Regions from separate parts of the Aquamicrobium sp. NLF2-7 genome, predicted to be linked through region 1. Evidence: riboswitches for the same ligand, from Rfam matches in the RefSeq annotation. Region 1 holds a riboswitch; the other holds the start of a gene.
The links. Region 1 has a riboswitch for thiamine pyrophosphate ahead of MIC97_RS15105 (ABC transporter permease). Riboswitches for the same ligand answer to the same signal wherever they lie in the genome.
Positions count from the first base shown of each region.

Region 2: another riboswitch for thiamine pyrophosphate. It lies ahead of MIC97_RS07830 (TenA family protein); the one in region 1 lies ahead of MIC97_RS15105 (ABC transporter permease).

Region 1 covers NZ_JAKSED010000001.1:3,065,196-3,073,082, forward strand. Annotated here, with positions in the region: gene MIC97_RS15075 (TRAP transporter substrate-binding protein) at 1-145, opposite strand, end outside; gene MIC97_RS15080 (TRAP transporter large permease subunit) at 161-1,963, opposite strand; gene thiD (bifunctional hydroxymethylpyrimidine kinase/phosphomethylpyrimidine kinase) at 2,069-2,866, opposite strand; gene thiE (thiamine phosphate synthase) at 2,863-3,519, opposite strand; gene MIC97_RS15095 (hydroxyethylthiazole kinase) at 3,506-4,234, opposite strand; gene MIC97_RS15100 (ABC transporter substrate-binding protein) at 4,231-5,166, opposite strand; gene MIC97_RS15105 (ABC transporter permease) at 5,166-5,945, opposite strand; TPP riboswitch at 6,065-6,167, opposite strand; gene MIC97_RS15110 (alkaline phosphatase) at 6,326-7,887, shown strand, end outside.
Region 2 covers NZ_JAKSED010000001.1:1,593,997-1,601,883, forward strand. Annotated here, with positions in the region: gene dsbD (protein-disulfide reductase DsbD) at 1-1,092, shown strand, start outside; gene MIC97_RS07805 (TlpA disulfide reductase family protein) at 1,103-1,906, shown strand; gene MIC97_RS07810 (ATP-binding protein) at 2,013-3,386, opposite strand; gene MIC97_RS07815 (DsbA family protein) at 3,740-4,327, shown strand; gene MIC97_RS07820 (L,D-transpeptidase) at 4,347-5,060, shown strand; gene MIC97_RS07825 (TenA family protein) at 5,146-5,811, opposite strand; gene MIC97_RS07830 (TenA family protein) at 5,814-6,461, opposite strand; TPP riboswitch at 6,552-6,667, opposite strand; one part of gene MIC97_RS07835 (IS3 family transposase) at 6,840-7,687, opposite strand; one part of gene MIC97_RS07835 (IS3 family transposase) at 7,687-7,887, opposite strand, start outside.

The sequences.
Region 1 (7,887 bases):
GCTTCCACACCAGCGTTTCGGGTTTGTCGTCGCCCAGCAGCGAGGCTGCGACGACGGGCGTTGCGGCGAGGGAGCGGCTCAGTGCCGGCATGGCAAGCGGCATTGCGGCAAGTCCGGAAAGGAAGGTGCGGCGATTGGTTTGCATGGCTCTGGTCCTTGATCAGGGGCTAAGGAAAGCGGCGTGGGCGGCGATGCCCATGCTGATGCACAGCAGCGCCAGAAGCAGCGCTGCGAGATAGGAACGGGTGGCGGAGAACAGGCGGGTTGCCGGCACGCCGGTGGCGGCACTCGTGACCTGCACCAGTATACCGACCGGCGGCGTCAGCCCGCCGATCATCAGGTTGACGACCACCACGACGCCGAATGCGACCGGATCGATGCCCACCGCGGCAGCGACAGGCAGCAGGATCGGGGAGAACAGCAATATGGCGGCGCCGATGTCGAGCACGAGGCCGACGCCGAGCAGGATGAGATTGGCTGCGATCATGACCATGAACGGATTTTCGCCGAGGGACCGGGCAAGGCCGGTGGCCCATGGGCCGATGCCGTCTATGGCCAACAGGAAGGCGAGCGGGGTCGCAGCCCCGATCAGCATGATGATGGCGGCGGTTTCGACGCCTGCCTGTTGAAGGGCAGGGAAGATGCCGGCGCGGCTGTGACGGCCGCACAGGGCCAGCACCAGCGTGTAGGCCGCGGCCAGCGCCGCAGCCTCGGTGGGACTGACGATGCCGAAACGGATGCCGGCCACCACGATCAGCCCCAGCCCGAAGACCGGCACGGCCCGCAGCGCCAGCCGCGCGCGCGAAGCTTGCGGTTCGCTGGCAGTGGGGACCTCGATGACAGCCCTGAAATGGATGGCCACGGCCAGCGCCGCCGCCAGCGCAAGCCCGGCGAAAAGGCCCCCCGTCAGCAGGGGGCCGACCGGCAGGTTGGTGGCCGCGGCCAGAATCAGGAAGGCGATGGAGGGCGGGATGATGTTGTCGAGAACGGCGGTGGAGGCGATGATCGCGCCAGCGCGTTCGGGCGTATAGCCGGCTGCGGTCAGCGGTTTCATGAAGGTCTTGGAACTGAACGCCGCATTGGCGATGGACGAGCCCGACACGCCGGAAAATAACACGCTGGTCAGAAGCACGGTCTGGCCGAGCCCGGCGCGGCGCCTCCCGACCATCGCGGCGGCGAAGCGCACCAGATCGCTGGCGGCGCCCGAGATGGTCAGCAAGCCCCCGGCCAGCAGGAAGAAGGGAATGGCGAGCAGCAGATAGCGGCCGATGCCGCCAAGCAGCGACAACGCCAGAGCCGGCTCGACCAGCATGCTGCCGAAGGCGAGCGCGACATAGCCGGCGAGCACGAAGGCATGGACAAGCGGCGCGCCGACAAGGATGCCGATGCCGATCACGATGAGCGCGGCAAGGCTGGGCGAAAGCAGGGATGAGGACACCCCGGCGGCAACCGGCATGAGCATCAGCGCTGCAACCGCGCCGGCGGCAAGCAGAAGCCCTTTGCGCCGCGCGCCGATCAGCACAAGCACCCGCATTGCGATCCCGGCTGCGCCGGCCAGCCCGAGCGCTGCCGGGCGCATCCATTCGCCAAGGCCGAGCAGGGCGGAATGCCCGCCGACCTCCAGAGCGGCTTTCGTTCCGGCCGTGGCCAGCACGCCGCAGGCGGCAAGGGTAAAGGCTTCCGCAAGTGTCTCGCGCAAGGCGGCCCATCTGCTTTTGCGGCGATGGGCGAAAAGCTCGATGCGCATCGCCAGCGCGCCATCGGCGATCATCGGAAAGCCGAGGCAGGCGAGCAGCAGCAGCAGCCACACCATGGCTTCCTCGATGCCGAGGAAGCCCGAACCCAGCAGATAGCGCTGCAGGGTCGTTGCCGTCACCGCCGCCAGCATCAGGGCAAGCACCACGCCGCAGGCGCGCCCCAGCGCGCGCTGCAAAATAGCTGCCCAATGGCCGGCGCGGGTCATCCTAGAGCCGTTCCAGCAAATGTGCGCAGCGGTTTTGCGGCCGGAACTGCGTAGAAACAAAAAGAGAGAGCATTCGAGGTGATCCCTTTTTTCACCGGAAAGGCTCTAACGCCACCAGTGATGGAAGTGATGGACCGGGCCACTGCCCTTGCCGATGGCGAGGTCTGCCCCGGCTTGAAGGGCTTGGTGCAGGTAATCCCTTGCCTGCGCGACGGCTTCGGCAAGTGGCATGCCGCGCGCCAGCCCGGCGGCGATTGCAGCAGAGAGCGTGCAGCCGGTGCCGTGGGTGTTGGGCGTAGCGATGCGCGGGCGCGAAAGCCGGGTCAGGGAGGAGCCGTCGAGCAAAAGGTCCGTGCTTTCCGGCCCCGTGCCGTGGCCGCCCTTGATCAGGACCGCATTTGCTCCGGTCTCCAGCAGGCTCTCCGCCTGCGCGATCATCTGCGCCTCGTCTTCCGCTACGGGCCTGCCGCTGAGCAGGGCGGCCTCGGGCAGGTTGGGCGTGACGATGATGGCCTGCGGCAGCAACTCGCTGCGCAGTGCCTCGATGGCGTCGGCCTGCAACAGACGGTCGCCGGAAGTGGCGACCATCACCGGATCGAGCACCGGCCGCACCTTGTGGCGGCGCAGGGCGCTGGCGATGGCCATGATCGTATCGATGCGCGAGACCATGCCGATCTTGGCGGCGTCGATCTCCATGTCCTCGTAGAGCGCGTCGATCTGGCCGGCGACGATATGTGGGCTGATGTCCTCGACGTCGCGCACCCCTTGCGTGTTCTGCACGGTGATCGCGGTGATGGCGCTGGTGCCGAAGACGCCGAGCGCCGAGAAGGTTTTCAGGTCGGCCTGTATGCCGGCCCCGCCGCCGCTGTCCGAACCGGCGATGGTGAGCGCGATTGCCGTCATGGTCGGCCTCCGGCATTGTCTACTGCCGCTCGTAGCTCTCGGGTCGCAGCGGCAATGTCGGCGGCCCGAAAAATGGCCGAAATCACCGCCACGCCCGACGCGCCGGCCTGTACCACCTGCGCCGTGCGCGGCACGTCGATGCCGGCGATCGCGCCAACCAGAAGTTCGGGTTTCGCTGCGCGGATGCGTGCGCGCAGGACACTAAATCCTTCGAGCCCGACCGGCGCATCCGGGTTCTTCTTGGAAAGGGTCTCGAACACGCCGCCGATGCAGGCATAGTCGATGGGAGCGGCGATGGCCGCATCTGCGTCCGCCTCGTTCTTCACCGTCAGGCCGATGATGGCATCGTGGCCGAGCAGGCGGCGCGCGGTCTCGGCCGGCATGTCGTCGCGGCCGATGTGGATGCCGTCGGCACCCGCCGCAAGGGCCACGTCCACACGGTCGTTCACCACCAGCGGGACGCCGGTTCCGGCGAGCGCTGCACGGATTGCCTCCGCCTCCGCAATCATCTGTCGCGTCGAGGCCTCCTTGTCGCGGTACTGGATGATGGTGGCGCCGCTGCGCGCGGCGATGCCGGCCATTTCAGCCAGATTGCCGAGCGGGCGCAGCGCGCCGTCGATGATGGCGTTCAGCCTGTAGTCAACCCTGTTCATGATCTGCCTTTGCGAATGTAGGAATGTGAGCGCCTTCGAGATTGGCGAGCGCGTCGAGAAGGGCAGGCTCGAAGCTGCCCGGCCCGGCAGCCACCTTGCCCGCCATCTCGGCTGCCACACCGAAGGCGAGCATGGCCGCGCATGCGGCCAGATAGGGATCGGGTTCGATGGCGAGGAAGGCGGCGATGACGGCACCGGAAAGACAGCCGGTTCCCGTCACCAATGCGGTCAGCGGATGGCCGTTGGTCACTGAGAAGGATGCCCCGTTGTGCGCGATGCGATCCGCCTTGCCGGTTCGTACCGCCACCACTGCGGCGGGCACGGAAAGCAGGTCGAATTCGGCCGCATTGGCGCGCAGCACCGCGGGACCACGCGCCAGCAGTTCCTGCGCGAAGGCGGCGCGCGGGGGCGAGTAGTCGCAATGGGCGGGATCGAGCGCCCATGGCCGCCCCCGCTCCGTAGCGACATTCACCGCAATGCCGATGGCCTCGCGGCGTTGGGCATCCAGCGTGCCGAGATTGACCAGCAGCGAATCCGCCTTGGCGACGAAATTTCCGACCTCCTCGGGCGAGGAGGTCATGGAAGGAATCGCGCCCAGCGCCGAAAGCCCGTCTGCGACGAATTTAGGGACCACGCCGTTCATCAGGCAATGAACGCGCGGGCGGCGCCGGCGCACCTCGTCCAGCAGGCCGGCTGCGTGTCGGATCGCGCTCATTGCAGTTCCACCGCGATGTCTTCGACCGCAGGGGCCTTCTTGATCAGCCCGCTTTCCTCAAGGAATGCCCCGAAGCGGGCATAGCGTGCGCGGTCGAGTGCCGAGGGCCGCTTGGCGAAGCGCGGCAGCGTGTCGTACCACGCGGCCTTGTTCAGCTCGTCATCGAGATCCGGATAAGCCTTGATGAACAGCTCCCACCCCTGCTGCGGGTGATTGGTGAGGTGGATCGCGCCTTTCTCCACCGCGACGAGAAAGCGCCTCAGGCGGTCGTCGCCGGCCAGTTCCGGACGGGTGATGAACACCAGCTCGTCATAGACCGGAATGCCGTGCTCCTCGGGGAAGAAGGCGCGGCCTTCATGGCCTTCGAGCTTCATCTGGGTGAGCTCGAAATTGCGGTAGCCGCCGATGGTGGCGTCAACCTGCCCGCTGATCAGCGACGGTGACAGGGCGAAATTGACGTTGACCAGCTCGATCTTGCTCTTGTCCACGCCGGCATTGCCCAGCATCCGGGAAATGATGGCGTCCTCGAAACCGGAAACCGAGTAGCCGATCTTCTTGCCTTCGAGGTCCTTTAGCTCCCTGATCGGCCCGTCGGCCAGAACCGTGAGCGTGTTGAGCGGTGTCTCGACCAGTGTGCCGAAGCGCACCAGCGAAACGCCGGCATCATGGTCGAGATAGAGATTGGGCTGATAATGGATGCCGATCTCGGCCTTGCCGGAGGCCACCGCGCGCGGCACGATCGAGGGATCGGCAGGCGGCACAAGCTCCACCTCAAGCCCCGCTTCCTCAAACAGGCCGAGCTCCTTTGCCACCACCAGTGGCGCATGGTCGGGGTTGACGAACCATTCCAGCATCACGGTGAGCTTGTCGGTCGCATGGGCGGCGCCTGCGGTTGTGACGGAAAGCAGAAGCGCGAGCGCGCAGGATCGGATCATGAGGATTTCCTTTGCTGATGATGGGAAGAGAATCCGCCTTCGCGCGCCCAAGGCGTGAGAAGGGGGGCAAGGGCATCGACGGCCCGCCGTAACAGGAGGGTGAGGGCGGCGATGACGGCCATGGCCGCGAACATGGTGTCGGTCTGCATGCGGGCATTCGCCTGAACCATGACGAAGCCGAGCCCTGCCGATGCGCCCACCCATTCGCCGATCACTGCTCCCAGCGGAGCAAGGGGGGCGGCGACCCGCAACCCGGAAACCAGTGCGGGAATCGCCAGTGGCACGCGCAGCAGAAACAGCGTCTGGCGGTGGCTCGCCGGGGTGAGGGCGGCGGCATCGACGATTTCCGGCGGCGTGCGCCGCAGCCCGTCCGCAAAGGCGGAGGCCACGGGAAAGAAGATGATGAGCGCCGTCATCACCACCTTGGAGGTCATGCCGAAGCCGAACCACAGCACCAGCAGCGGCGCGATGACGAAGACCGGAAAGGCTTGCAGAACCAGCACCACGGGCCAGACCGCGCGGCCAAGGCGCGGAAAGCTGGCGATGGCAAGCGCGGTCGCCACGCCTGCGAGCGTACCAGTGACGAACCCGGCGGCGATCTCGGCCAGCGTCACCAGCATGTTGTCGAAAAGATAGAGCGGCTGCCGCTGGAAGGCGGCCGCGACGTCCAGCGGCGCCGGCAATATGTAGCGCGGCGGGGCAAAGGCCATGACGATGGCCTGCCATGAGGCCACCAGCACCAGCGTGGTGCGCAATGCTGCCAGAACAGCCGGCATGTCGCGATTCCCTAGAAGCGGAATCGTGTCGGCGGGCGGAATTCGTATCGATGCTGCATGGCGATCTCCCGACTTGTCATCATGGAGATCCAGGTGTGCGAAGAATTGGCAGGATTGCCCGAAGGCCCTTGTTCCGTTCCTACGCCGGCATAACCCGGATCAGGTTCAAGGGTCCGGCTCACTGCCATCTCAGCGCCGTACGGCGCCCCCCTCGGAATGAAGCCATCTATGTTTCAAGCGCCCGGTTCTGTCAAGCGACGTTGCCGCTGGCCAGTGAACGGAAGGGGGCTGTCATCAGCCCGATCGCGAGCTGTCATCGCGCTGTAACGTGCGGGTCCTAGCTAGCGGTTCTCTTTTTTGAGTTTACGGAGAACCCGATCATGCGAAGCCTACTCGCCATTCTGACCGCAACAACCATACTGGTTCCGGCCGTTGCCGGCGCCGCCACGGTCTACCCGCTCGACAGGGCAACGATTCTCACCGCTTCGCCCTTCGACGTGAAAGTCGAGTTCGATGGTGTTGTCGCGGGTTCCGATGTCACCGTCACCATCAACGGCAAGCCGGCCGCGGAAGTTCTTGGCAAGGAAGCCACCTTCATCGAGAAGGAAGACGGCGTCGAGGCTTCTGCCGTGCGTCTGGAAGGCGTGACGATCACCGAGCCCGGCACCTACACCGTGGTCGCCAAGGCCGGCGACGATGAGAAAACCGTGACCTGGGAAGTTTATGGTACGGCGACCGAGCCCAAGGCGAAGAATGTGATCTTCTTCCTCGGCGACGGTCTGTCCGTCGCCCATCGCACCGCCGCGCGCATCATGTCCAGGGGCATGACCGAGGGCAAGGCCAATGGCCGCCTCAACATGGATGATCTGGATCGCATGGCCTTCATCGGCACCTCGTCCACCGAAGCGATCGCCACCGACAGCGCCAACACCATGTCGGCTTACATGACCGGCCACAAGAGCGCCGTGAACGCGATCGGCGTCTACGCCGACCGTACCGCCGATCCGTTCGACGACCCGAAGGTCGAGACGCTGGTCGAGGCCCTGCGCCGCCAGACCTCCAAGTCGGTCGGTATCGTCACCACCTCCGAGCTTCAGGACGCGACGCCGGCAGCGCTCTTTTCCCACACCCGTCGCCGCGCCGAGAAGGCGGCGATCAACACTCAGATCTTTGATCTGAAGCCGGAGGTCATTCTTGGCGGTGGTTCGGCCTACTTCCTGCCGCAGTCCGTTGCCGGCTCGAAGCGCAAGGACGACATCGATCACGTTGCGGGCTTCAAGGATGCCGGCTATACGCTGGCCACCACCAGGGGCGAGCTTGAGGCCGCCGCCGGCTCCAACAGCGGCAAGGTTCTGGGCCTCTTCCACACCGGCAACATGGACACCACCCTCGACCGTGAGTTCCTCAAGAAGGGCACTGTCGGGAAGTTTCCCGAGCAGCCCGGTCTGGTCGATATGACCAAGGCCGCCATCGGCCAGCTTGAGAAGAACGCCGAAGGCTTCGTGCTCGTCGTGGAAGGCGCCAATATCGACAAGATGTCCCATCCGCTCGACTGGGACCGCGCCATCGTGGACACCATCGAGTTCGACAAGGCGATCGGCGTTGCCCGTGAATTCGCCGAGAAGAACCCCGATACGCTGATCGTCGTCACCGGCGACCACACCCATGGCGTTTCGATCATCGGCACGGTCGATGACGAGAAGCCCGGCGACGAGATGCGCGAGAAGGTCGGCACCTATGCCGAGGCCGGTTTCCCGAACTACGTCGATTCCAACGGCGACGGCTATCCCGACAGTGTCGATGTCTCGCGCCGCCTGTTCCTGGCCGCCAACAATGGTCCCGACCACTACGAAACCTTCCGCCCGAAGCTGGATGGTCCGTTTGTTCCGGCCATTCAGGACGAAAACAAGAAGTACATCGCCAACGAAGCCTACAAGGATGT
Region 2 (7,887 bases), 1.5 Mb from region 1:
GCAGCGGCGTTTGGCCTGCTCGGCATTGCGGCCGCATGGTCGGGCCAGAACCTGCAGATCGTGCTGCAATCGCCCTTTGCTGTCGGCACGGTTGCGATAATCTTCTTCATCCTCGCCCTGTCCATGTTCGGGCTTTTTGAAATTCAGCTTCCGTCCGCATGGGTCAACCGCATGGCTGGTGCCGGCAGCAGCCGGCGCGGCTCGCTGGGCGGTGCCGCCGCCATCGGCTTCACCTCCGCGCTGATCGTCGGCCCTTGCGTCACCGCTCCGCTGGCCGCCGCCCTGCTCTACATCGCCCAGACCGGCGATGCGGTTCTGGGCGCTTCCGCACTGTTGGCGCTTGGCCTCGGTCAGGGCCTGCCGCTGATCGCCTTTGGCACATTCGGCAGCCGCGCCCTGCCGAAAACCGGCGGCTGGATGGAATATGTGAAATATGTGTTCGGCTTCGTGCTGCTTGGCATGGCGGTGTGGATGGCATCGCGATTGCTCCCGGCGTCCCTGACACTGGCCCTGTGGGCAGCTCTTGCCATGACAGCCGCCGTGTTCATCGGCGCTTTCGATGCCCTCGGAAACGAAGCCACAGCAGACCGCCGCCTGCGCAAGGGCGCCGGCATGGCCGTTGCGCTCTATGCGCTGATCCTCGGACTGGGCGCTGCCTCCGGCGGCGGCGACCCCGCCCGCCCTCTGGCGCATTTCGGCGTCGAGCAGCAGACGGCCGCAACCACCGCGCCCGACTTCGCCAATATCTCTTCCGCGCCGGAGTTGCAGAGCGTGCTTGCCACCGCCGCTTCCGAAAAGCGCCCGACGCTGGTCTATTTCACCGCCGACTGGTGCGTGACCTGCGCCGGTATCGAGCGCGACGTGTTGCCGGCACCGGAAGTAACGGACAATCTGTCCGGCTTCCGCCGCATCAAGGTCGACCTGTCGAAGCTGGACGACGACAAGCAGTCCCTGATGCGCGATCTGGCAGTCATCGGCCCGCCGACCATGATCTTCTTTGGAACCGATAATGCGGAGGTCGACGGCACAAGGCTTGTCGGGGAGATAGACGTGAAATCGCTTGTCGCCTCGGCGGCGCGGTCGAGGGAATAAGGTTTACGCAATGAACGCCTTCACCATCGGGCCGCTGATGTTCTCGCCGGATCGCCTGGCCGCGATTCTCGGCATAGCGACGTTTCTGGGCGGCGCCGAGATTCTGGCCCGCACCGTGGACAGCCGCTTTGCCGGCTGGTCGTGGCGGGCGGCGCTGGCATTCCTGATCGCGGCGCGTATCGGCCATGTCCTGCGCCATTTCGACAGTTTCGCTGCCGAGCCATGGCGCGTTCTGGCCGTCTGGCAGGGTGGGTTCATGATCCCGGCCGGCATCGCCGGGGTGGCGGCGATCACGCTTCTGCATCTGCGCCACCGTCCCCGGTTGCTGCTATGGACGCCGGTTCCGGCAGCGGCAGCCGCATTCATGGCCACGCTTGTCATCCAGCTCACCGCCGGCGTGCCGCCAACGCCCCTGCCCTCCGGCTCCTATACCTCGCTGGCAGGCGCCGAAGTCACGCCCTCGACGCTCACCGGCAAGCCGATGGTGATCAACCTCTGGGCCTCGTGGTGCCCGCCTTGCCGGCGCGAAATGCCGATGATGGCCGGTGTCGCTGCCACCAATGAAGAGGCTGCCTTCCTGTTCGTCAATCAGGGCGAGAACGAGGGCACCGTTCAGGCCTATCTCGAACGGGAGGGATTAACGCTCGACCCGGTGCTGCTTGACGGACTTGGCCGTTTCTCGCGCCACTACACCACGCCCGGCCTGCCCGCGACCCTGTTCATCGGCGCCGATGGCCGGCTCCGCTCCGTTCATATGGGCGAAATTTCACGCGAAGCGCTGCTCACGGGCATCGGCAAGCTAAGGGACGAATAGGCGCTCCTAAAGCATGTCGCCCGAAAGTGGGCACGGTTTCGGGACAACGACATGCGTGAAATCAGGACCTTAAACCCTGTCGCGATCTTCCAGATCGCGACAGGGTTTAAGCCGCTGCCTTCATCTTCTGCGCCATGTCAGCCGGGATGACGATTGCAGCCGAGAGGCCGCCTTGCTGCCGGTTGCGTATATCCAGCCTTGCTCCGGCATGGTCCAGCGCTGTTTCCACGATGCTGAGCCCCAGCCCGCTGCCAACCGATGAGCGGAACCGGCCCCGGAAAAAACGCTCCGTCACGCGTGGCAGTTCTTCCTGCGGAATGCCCGGTCCCTCGTCCTCGATGCGCAGGACAATGTCCTCGCCTTCCTCGGCGATACGGCAGAAAACCCGCCCGCCGGGCGGTGAATGGTGCACGGCATTTTCCAGCAGATTGCGCACGGCGAGCCGGAACAGCTCTGCCGGCAGCGTGAATGAAAAAGCCGAAAGGCCGGGATCGACAAAGATGACGGCATCCCCGCCAGCGTGCTGTGTCACCAGCTCATCGGCCACCGACTGCACAACGCGCCCAGCGTTGAAGGTTTCCGCGGCCACTGCCTCCCCGCCCGCTTCCAGCGAGGCGATGTCCAGCAACTGCCGAACCAGCCGGCCGGTGCGATCCACACCCACGACAATCTGCGACAGTGCGTTTTGCTGAACCGCCGGATCGCTGCTGGCAAGGGCCACCTGCGCCTGTGTCTTGAGGCCCGACATCGGCGTGCGCAGTTCATGCGCGGCGAAGGCGATGAAATCACGCTCACGCTCGCGGGCGTCGGACACCCGCCGAAACAGCGCATTCAGCGCTTTCACCACAGGTTGCAGCTCGCTGGCCGCACCGCCCGCGTCGATCGGGTGCAGGTCGGAGGCAGGACGCATGGAAAGCTCCCGCGCAATCCGGCTGAGCGGGGTCAGCCCGCGTCCGACACTCAGCCAGATCAGGCCGGCGAGCACCGGCAGGATCAGCAATGCGGGCAAAAGCACGCCGAAAATCACGCTGTTGACCAGATGATCGCGAAAGTAAACACGATCCCCAACCATCACCCGCACGCCTGCCTGTGGGTTATCGACCGTATAGACCCGCCAGGTTTCGCCATTGATGACGGTGTTGGAAAAGCCTTCCGCATGCTCCGACAGCCTGGTCTCCGGAGCGCCTTCGGACTGGCTGAGCAAAGTGCCTTCAAGCGACCAGATCTGACAGGAAAGCTGGCGGTTATAGGCTTCGTGCGTCTCCATTTCGACAGATGGGATTCCCACATTCTCGCCTGCTCCCAGGGCACGCTTCGTAACCATGGAGTTGACCATGCGTGCGGCCTCCATCAGCCGCGCATCGAGAACCCTTTCGAGTTGCGCGCCGGTGGAAAAGAAAATCCACGCCACCGCCGACAGCCACACCAGACCGGTGATGAGGATGAGAATGCCGAACAGTCGTGTCCGCATGGAACGCATCGGACTTTTCTCCATTTACCGCACCGTCTGCCGGCAGACGGCGCAGGTGCTTCATGCCTCATGCCGGAACCTTAAGGCAAACTTAAGAAACCTTGCCGGCTGCCGTTCCGGCATCTGTGCGCTGTCTGCAACACCCTGTTTTTAACGTGCGCGAAGGCTTTCCTTTTGTCCTTAAGCCTGCCTTAAGGTCCACCAAACCCTGTCGGCCCGACCATCTGAAATCGAGGCCGCTTATCATGTCGACCATCCAGTCCCGCATCATGTCGCCGCTTGCTGAAACCGGTTCTTCTGAAACTCTTCCCATTGCACCCGTCAGCCGCAGGGCCGCACTTGGGCTGGGGCTGGCCGCGCTCATGGCTGCTCCCGGTTTTACCCATCGCGCCCGCGCGCAGGACGGCGAACAGCTCGACCCCGAGATGATCCTGAACGATCCGGCCGATCCGAAGGCCGGCAACGCCAAAGGCGATGTCACCATCGTCTATTTCTTCGACTACAACTGCCCCTTCTGCAAGAAGACCATGGCGCCGCTGAACAAGGTGGTGAAGCAGGACGGCAAGGTCCGCCTCGTCTACAAGGATTGGCCGATCCTCACCTCGGCTTCCATCTATGGTGCGAAGCTGGCGCTGGCTGCTCACCATCAGGGCAAATACAGCGAAGTGCACCACGCACTCATGGGCATACCGGGCGGCAGGGTGCCGGAAGACAAGATGCGCAAGGCAGTGGCCGGCGTCGGGCTCGACATGAAGCGGCTGGAACGCGACATGAAGGCGAAGGACGCGGAAATCACCACGCTTCTGCGCCGCCATGGCGCACAGGCCGATGCGCTCGGTCTTGCCGGCACGCCGGTTTTTCTCATCGGCCCGTTTCTCGTCGCCTCAGCACTCGATGAGGCGGGTTTCAAACAGGTTATCTCAGACGCGCGCGCGCGTGAAAGCAACTGATACGAAGGACTTCTGGTAAATGACCGAGGCAATGGACGGGTCGGCACGACGCATTCTGACTGCAATGACGCTTTTGGCCTGCATGGGGCTGGCCGCCTGCGCCACCTCCTCCGAGACGGCGACGCCCCCCGGATTGCAGCCGGCTGCACCCGCGATTGCCCCTCTTCCGCCGGTGGAACAGGCCAGTGCCTCGGTGGCGCCGCCTCGTATCGGGCCAAAGCCGAATGAGCGCTTCGCCGTACCGGACGAGAGCCAGGTTAAGATCGCCGAAAAATACCAGCGTCAGCTCGTCGACTATCAGACAGCCTATGCGCCGGGCACGATCGTCGTCGATCCGGCCAACCACTTCCTCTATCTGGTGCAGGGCAACGGCAAGGCGCTGCGTTACGGCGTTGGCGTCGGCGCGGCCGGCCGGGGCTTCTCCGGCGAAACCGATCTGGCATGGAAGCAGGAATGGCCGCGCTGGCGACCGACGGACGCCATGATTACCCGCGCCCCGCAACAGTACAAGAAATACGAGGACGGCGTCGAAGGCGGCCCCACCAATCCGCTCGGAGCACGCGCCCTTTATCTGTTCAAGGACGGCAAGGACACTTACTACCGCATCCACGGCACCAACCAGCCGAGCAGCATCGGCAAGTCGGTTTCCGCCGGCTGCATCCGCCTGCTGAACTCCGACATCATCGACCTTTACGCCCGCGCACGCCCCGGCTCGAAGGTCGTTATCCTTTAATCGGCTTATCGGCATCGGAGAATTTGTGCCGCATCGAACAGCCTCCCCGCCTGATTTTTCAGCGGGGAGGCTTTTTTCATTACGCTCAGGCCGCGGCGTCCAGCCCCATCTGCCAGAAATCGGCTTCGAGACGGGATGCCTTGCCAAACAGGGCAGCGAGTTCCGCAAAACGTCGCTCGGTCATCGAGCGCTCTGCCAGATCATCCAGAAGCTTGCGTGACCCGACCGCCAGTTGCTGGAACGCATCGCCGGCGTATTCCCCGATCCATTCGCGATAGGGATGATCCGCCGGGATCTTATCGATGCCGTTCGGGGTCAGCGCCTTGCCGATCTCGGCATAGCCGATAACACAGGGCGCAAGAGCCACATGCAGGTCGAGCAGGTCACCTGCAGCGCCGCAATCCAGAACGAAGCGCGTATAGGCGACCGTCGCCTGATGCTCCGGCACGGAGTGAAGCGGCTCCGGCGTCAGCCCCCACCGGCCGCAGAGCCGCACATGCAGCTCGGTCTCGTCGAGGATGCCTGAAAGACCAGCCTGCGCGGCGCGGATTTCCGGTATCGTCCGGCTCTTATAGGCAGCAAGCGCCCACGCGCGCGAAAACTGGATCAGGAAAAGATAGTCCTGCACCAGATAAGCCCTGAAGGCCGCCTGTGGCAGCGTGCCTGCGCCCAGCTCGCGCACGAACCGATGATCGACATAGCTTTGCCAATCCTGATCCGCCGCCTGTTTCAGCCGATCAAAAACGTCCATCTTCACTCTCCCTGCTCGTAGGCTGCATCGAAAAAGGCCAGCTCGAGCTTCACGGCCCTTTGAAAGAAATCGCGGCTCACTTCGGCTTCGCCCGGCCCGACGCGATCCAGCTCCCCCCGAAGGAAGCCAACGAAATCGCGAAAATCGGTATTGTCGTGAAGGGTGATCCATTCCGCATGAATGAAGTTCTGCGGCAACGGATGGGGCGCCTGCATGGTCCAGTCGAGATAGAGCCATTCCGCAACGTTCAGAACCGAAAGCGCAGCCGCATAGGAGCGTGTGGCTGCCGCCTCCCGCATGATCGCCTTGAACCCGGCGGTCGGCTTGGTATCGGGGATGGCTGCGCGCTGGCCTTCATCGACGCCGAGCGCTTCGAACGCCCGCAGGAAATAGGTGTTCTCCTCCCCCGCCACCATGCCAATGAAACGACCGAACCGCAGCCGCGCCTCAAAACTGTCGCTGGTGGCGATCGCTGCCCCAAGAAGGGTCAGGAAACTGTCGAGAAAGCGATAGTCCTGCACGAGATAGGACGACATCACGGCATCGGGAACCGTGCCGGCGAACAATTCGCCCACGAAACGGTGACTTACCGCCTGTGTCCAGAGCGGTTCGCTCGCAAGCCTCAGTGTTTCGGAAAAGCGTTCGGTCATCTTGCCGTCCTTTCATGGCAGACAGCGAGACCGTAAATTTCGGGCTTTGTTTGTGGCATGTACGGCCTCGCATGGAGGCCGGCAAAAGACAGCATCAACATTCGCCATCCCTTCGCCGGCATGATCCGGATCAGGTTCGAAGGGTCACCGCACTGCTTGCGCCAGCGGTCTCTCAGCCCCTTGTCGAGGCTCCCCTTGGTGAATGTTCCTTGTAGGCGATCGGACGCTGCCTGTCACCACGAAGCGACAGACCGGATCGGCAATTCACGCCTTGAAACGATAAAGCCACCATCGCCGCCACATCGGATTGCACAGCTAATGACCTGAGACCCATCTTCCCTCCGGTTTTCAGGAGAGTCTTGGGTTTTCAATCTGGCGTCATGCGGCCTGTTTTTCCATAGCTATTTTCATTGCGAACTCGTTGGGGGTGATGTTGCCCAGCGACGAGTGCGGTCTGTTTCTGTTGTAATCCTCCTTCCATGCAGTGATTGCGGCGCGGGCCTGAGCGAGCGACGAGAACAGCGTCTCGTTCAGGCACTCATCGCGGAAGCTGCCGTTGAAGCTTTCGACGAAGCCGTTTTGCATCGGCTTGCCGGGGGCGATGTAATGCCATTCCACCTTGGCCTCCTGGCACCATTTGAGGATGGCCATGCTGGTCATCTCCGTCCCGTTGTCCGAGACAATCGTCCTCGGTTTTCCGCGTCTGGCGATGAGACTGTCCAGTTCGCGGGCAAGCCTTGCGCCTGACAGGGATGTATCGGCAACCAGGCATAGGCATTCTCGGGTGAAGTCGTCGACGACGGCCAGGACCCGAAAGCGGCGACCGTCGGTGAAGGCATCGCTGACGAAGTCCAGGCTCCAGCGCTCGCCCGGACGCGACGGCAAAGCCAGAGGACGTCTCGTGCCCAAGGCCCGCTTTCGGCCGCCACGCTTGCGCACCGTCAGCTTCTCCTCCCGGTAGAGACGCCGAAGCTTCTTCAGGTTCATGACGATCCCCTGCCAGTCGAGCATGACGTGGATACGGCGATAACCGAAGCGCCGCCGTTCGGACGCCAGCTTCTTCATGGCCTCGCGGATGGATGCATCGTCAGGCCGCACGCTGCGATATCGCATGCTCGACCGATCCACCGACAGAACCTCGCACGCCCGACGCTGGCTCACCCCGTGCTGCGCACAGACGTGAGCCACCGCATCCCGCTTCACATCGGGCGTCACCATTTTTTTGCAGCAACATCCTTCAGGATCGCATTGTCCAGCACGGCCTCGGCGAGCAGCTTCTTCAGCCTGGCGTTCTCGTCCTCAAGCGCCTTCAGTTTGCGGGCATCCGACACGTCCATGCCGCCATACTTTGCTTTATATTTGTAGAAGGTTGCGTCCGAGATGCCGTGCTTGCGGCAGACATCGACTGTCTTCGCGCCCGCCTCCT